DNA from 2 places in the Fusibacter sp. QWL-12 genome. Region 2 is predicted to be linked to the other one. Evidence: a T-box and tRNA genes for the amino acid it is inferred to sense, from the RefSeq annotation. Region 2 holds a T-box; the other holds one or more tRNA genes.
What was found. The T-box of region 2 lies ahead of argS (arginine--tRNA ligase). A T-box ahead of a tRNA ligase gene usually reads a tRNA of that ligase, here a tRNA-Arg.
Positions count from the first base shown of each region.

Region 1: it encodes a tRNA-Arg, which carries the amino acid that the T-box ahead of argS (arginine--tRNA ligase) is inferred to sense. The anticodon was not compared.

Region 1 is NZ_CM178745.1:2,325,344-2,327,569, forward strand. Features, by position in the region: rRNA gene AC4PID_RS11270 (23S ribosomal RNA) at 1-83, shown strand, start outside; rRNA gene rrf (5S ribosomal RNA) at 240-356, shown strand; tRNA gene AC4PID_RS11280 (tRNA-Asn) at 382-456, shown strand; tRNA gene AC4PID_RS11285 (tRNA-Leu) at 472-558, shown strand; tRNA gene AC4PID_RS11290 (tRNA-Met) at 567-641, shown strand; tRNA gene AC4PID_RS11295 (tRNA-Glu) at 659-733, shown strand; tRNA gene AC4PID_RS11300 (tRNA-Val) at 737-812, shown strand; tRNA gene AC4PID_RS11305 (tRNA-Asp) at 841-917, shown strand; tRNA gene AC4PID_RS11310 (tRNA-Thr) at 925-1,000, shown strand; tRNA gene AC4PID_RS11315 (tRNA-Tyr) at 1,012-1,096, shown strand; tRNA gene AC4PID_RS11320 (tRNA-Gly) at 1,104-1,178, shown strand; tRNA gene AC4PID_RS11325 (tRNA-Arg) at 1,188-1,264, shown strand; tRNA gene AC4PID_RS11330 (tRNA-Ser) at 1,270-1,358, shown strand; tRNA gene AC4PID_RS11335 (tRNA-Ile) at 1,372-1,448, shown strand; tRNA gene AC4PID_RS11340 (tRNA-Phe) at 1,456-1,531, shown strand; gene AC4PID_RS11345 (chorismate mutase) at 1,677-2,042, shown strand; gene cdaA (diadenylate cyclase CdaA) at 2,143-2,226, shown strand, end outside.
Region 2 is NZ_CM178745.1:2,835,224-2,837,449, reverse strand. Features, by position in the region: gene argS (arginine--tRNA ligase) at 1-1,215, opposite strand, end outside; T-box leader at 1,253-1,443, opposite strand; gene AC4PID_RS13555 (rhomboid family intramembrane serine protease) at 1,608-2,226, shown strand, end outside.

The DNA of each region.
Region 1 (2,226 bases), 510 kb from region 2:
AAGATAATGTGGTAATAGGCCTGAGGTGTAAGTGCAGTAATGCATTCAGCTGACAGGTACTAATAGGTCGAGGTCTTGACCAAGATTTTTACTAAAACTTTTAATGAATGATCTGTATGTAGTTTTTAGGGTATATACCTTAAACTGTTGAAACCATCATTTTATGATGTTTTAATAGAAAGCCTAGTCTATTTACTTCGTAAACAGACCCACGGCTGAATTTGCAAAGCAAATTCATATCTAGTGACGATGGCGGAGGGGCAACACCTGTTCCCATACCGAACACAGAAGTAAAGTCCTCCAGCGTCGATGGTACTTAGCGGGCAGCTGCTTGGGAGAGTAGAACGTTGCTAGTTAAAAAGTTGTTTTTACAACTTATATTCCAAGGTAGCTCAATGGTGGAGCACTCGGCTGTTAACCGATAGGCTGAGGGTTCGAATCCCTCCCTTGGAGCCATTTTATTTAAAAGTTGCCGTGGTGGCGGAACTGGCAGACGCACAGGACTTAAAATCCTGCGGTGGCGACACCGTACCGGTTCGATTCCGGTCCTCGGCACCAACTTTTATCGCGGAGTGGAGCAGTGGCAGCTCGTTGGGCTCATAACCCAAAGGCCGCAGGTTCGAATCCTGCCTCCGCAACCATGAATATTTTCATCCTAGGCCCCTTGGTCAAGCGGTCAAGACACCGCCCTTTCACGGCGGTAACAGGGGTTCGATTCCCCTAGGGGTCACCATTTGGAAGTTTAGCTCAGCTGGGAGAGCATCTGCCTTACAAGCAGAGGGTCATAGGTTCGATCCCTATAACTTCCACCATTTTTGAACTTAGAAATAAGTTCATCGCGGTCCAGTAGTTCAGTTGGTTAGAACGCTAGCCTGTCACGCTAGAGGTCGAGGGTTCGAGTCCCTTCTGGATCGCCATTTATATGCCGGTGTAGCTCAATTGGTAGAGCAACTGACTTGTAATCAGTAGGTCGCGGGTTCGAGTCCCATCACCGGCTCCATTTTTCAAAGTGGAGGGGTTCCCGAGTGGCCAAAGGGGGCTGACTGTAAATCCGTTATCTGAGATTTCGAAGGTTCGAATCCTTCTCCCTCCACCAAAAATATGCGGAAGTGGCTCAGTGGTAGAGCATCGCCTTGCCAAGGCGAGGGTCGCGAGTTCGAATCTCGTCTTCCGCTCCAATTTAATAGGCGTCCGTAGCTCAACTGGATAGAGCACCGCCCTTCTAAGGCGGGGGTTTGGGGTTCGAGTCCCTACGGACGCGCCATATAAGGAGAGGTACCGAAGCGGTCATAACGGGGCGGTCTTGAAAACCGTTAGGGTGCAAGCCCACGTGGGTTCGAATCCCACCCTCTCCGCCATTTAAATAATTGTGGGCGTATAGCTCAGCTGGTTAGAGCGCACGCCTGATAAGCGTGAGGTCGGTGGTTCGAGTCCACTTATGCCCACCACAATTATGCCCAGATAGCTCAGTCGGTAGAGCAGGGGACTGAAAATCCCCGTGTCGGTGGTTCGATTCCGCCTCTGGGCACCATCTAGATCAATGATTAAGATTTCTTAGTCGTTGGTCTTTTACTTTTTTGTCAAATAAGTTATAGTATTAATATTACAAAGATAATATGGATTATCTCAATATAACCAAAACACTAAATCTGTGTAAGTGCAAAGGAAACATAATTATGAATCAAAATGGATTTAAAGAAGAGGAAAGAGAGAAAAGAGAATTGGGAAATAATACATTAAACGATTCTAATATATTGGATTCTCCGTTAATACAATATAGAAATCAATTAGATGAAATCGATAAGAATCTTATCAGATTACTTTCAGAGAGGTATAGCATCACAGATTTAGTTGGAGAATACAAAAGAGAACAGCAAATTGAAGTTTTAGATTCAGAACGAGAGAATAGATTGCTAGAAAGAGTGAAGAATTTGGCCATAGAGAATAAGATTTTAGTAAATCAAGAGGATTTGAATTTTTTAGTTGAACTGTATGAATCAATAATGAGGCATAGTAGGCTGAGACAAAGCAATAATAGATAAAGAATTACAATTATATTAAGATTCTCAGTTAGCTCATGTAAATTGAACCCATTAATAGTATACTTGAAATGGTATTTATTAAAGAATTTTTGAGGTGTTTATGGAATTTATTAATTCATTGTTTGACACAATGATGGCTTTCTTATCAGAAGTTAAATTAAATTATATTATTGATATTGGAATT
Region 2 (2,226 bases):
AAGATTTGGATTCTTTTCATTGATAATTTCAAGTGTCTTTTCAACGGCTTTATCCAGTACGTCCTCAAGAAACGCAACGTTACCTTTACGTGTGGATAATGCGCCATCTTCTAGAGCAACCATCCCGAACTCAACGTGAATACAATCCTTATACCAATCGTAGCCCATAAGCTCAACAATCTTAATCCATTGTTGGAAGTGTAGCTTTTGCGCACTACCAACGACATAGATGTTTTTATCGAAGTTATAGTGTTCTTTTCTGTATTTAGCAGCAGCTAAGTCACGTGTTAAGTAAAGTGAAGAACCATCTTTTTTAGTAATCAACGCTGGAATTAAACCATATGGTTCTAGATTAACAATTTCAGCTCCTTCAGATTTCTCAACCAACTTTTTATCTCTTAATTCCTGAATAATCGCAGGCATTTTATCGGAATAGAAGCTTTCACCTGCGTAAGAATCAAAGGTTACGCCTAGCTTGCCGTAGACACGATTAAAGACTTTCAGCGACATGTCTTTAAACAACGTCCATAGTTCAGTTGCTTCAGCATCGCCATTTTCAAGCTTTGTAAACCATGCTCTCGCTTCATCCTCAAGCGCTGGATTGGTTTCTGCTTCTTGGTGGAATTTCACATAGATTTTAAGCAATTCTGGAATTGGATCAGCATCGATCACATCTTTGTCTCCCCAGAGCTTATAAGCTACTATGAGTTTACCAAACTGGGTGCCGTAGTCACCTAAGTGGTTAACTGCAACTGTATCATAACCTAAAAATTTATATATTCTATGAAGCGATTCACCGATCATCGTACTTCTAATATGACCCATATGGAAAGGTTTAGCGATATTTACAGAAGAATATTCAATTATCGTCTTCTTGCCTTCTCCAACATTAGATGCACCATAAGCATCTCCTAATTTAACCACTTCTTCTACTACATTTTTAGCAAACTGTTCAGCATCTACAGTAAAGTTTAAAAATCCTGCAATTGCTTCTATTTTAGAAAACAGTTCAACCGTACCCAGTGTAGCAACAAGCTCTTCCGCTATGACGTTTGGTGCTTTTCTAAACGCTTTTGCAAGCTTAAAGCATGGGAATGCATAATCTCCCATCTCTGGATTTTTCGGATGTTCTACGAGGGTGAGTATCTCATCGTAGGACATCGCATCAATTGATTCACTCAATATCTTGGCGATTGCCTCTTTGTAATTAACCATCTCTACCTCCTCAAAAAATAAAAAAATCCGCCTCTAATCAAGAGACGAATAAATCCGCGTTGCCACTCTTATTAGAAGGAATCTCCTTCTCACTCAATGTCGATAACGGGGACGACCGGCCATAGGCTTCTCATGGGCTCTCTTCAACTACATGTATTATCGGACTTCCACCAACTCCGATTCGCTTAAAAGGGACATGTGATTTACTCTTCCACTCATAGAATTTAACTAATTTGAACATAAGTTTAGCATATTTTCTAGGACAATTCAACCCATTGTTTCAGTATTTGACACGTCTGTAAAGAATTTATGAATTCATTTTGATTTTCGCACAAACGCTTAAATTCATAGTATAATCATACTATTATAAGTATGTAAAATGGAGATGACAAATGGCTAACCTTAATTATTATAAGAATAAAATTAAAAATGCGACCTTAACAGAAATTCTCATTGGCGTTAACATCATCATGTTTTTACTCACTCAGCTCATCGATATGACAGGTGGCAACGGTTTACTTAAGCTTGGGGCAAAAGTAAATCCATTGATTGGATTGGGTGAATACTGGCGCTTGCTGACAGCGATGTTCCTTCACGCAGACATCATGCACCTTGTTTTTAATATGCTTGCGCTATATATTTTTGGTAGAGACATCGAACGCTTCTTTGGCAAGAAGAAGTTTTTGTTGATTTACTTTATATCAGGACTGGTCGGCTCAGCTGCGAGCTTCGTTCTTGTTGAAGGCATGTCAGTTGGTGCCTCAGGTGCTATCTTTGGTTTAATGGGCGCCAACTTATATCTATACAAATTAAACCCTATGGTATACAAACGTATTTATGGACGAGACATGATTATTCTTATCGTCGTCAACCTAGTGATTGGTCTTATAAGGCCTAACATTGATATGGCAGGTCATATCGGTGGCTTAATCGGTGGTTTTGTGGTTGCAAGCGCAGTGGGCATCAATCATATGAAGTTATTTTCAATGAAGCGTCTGCCTTATTATGTCC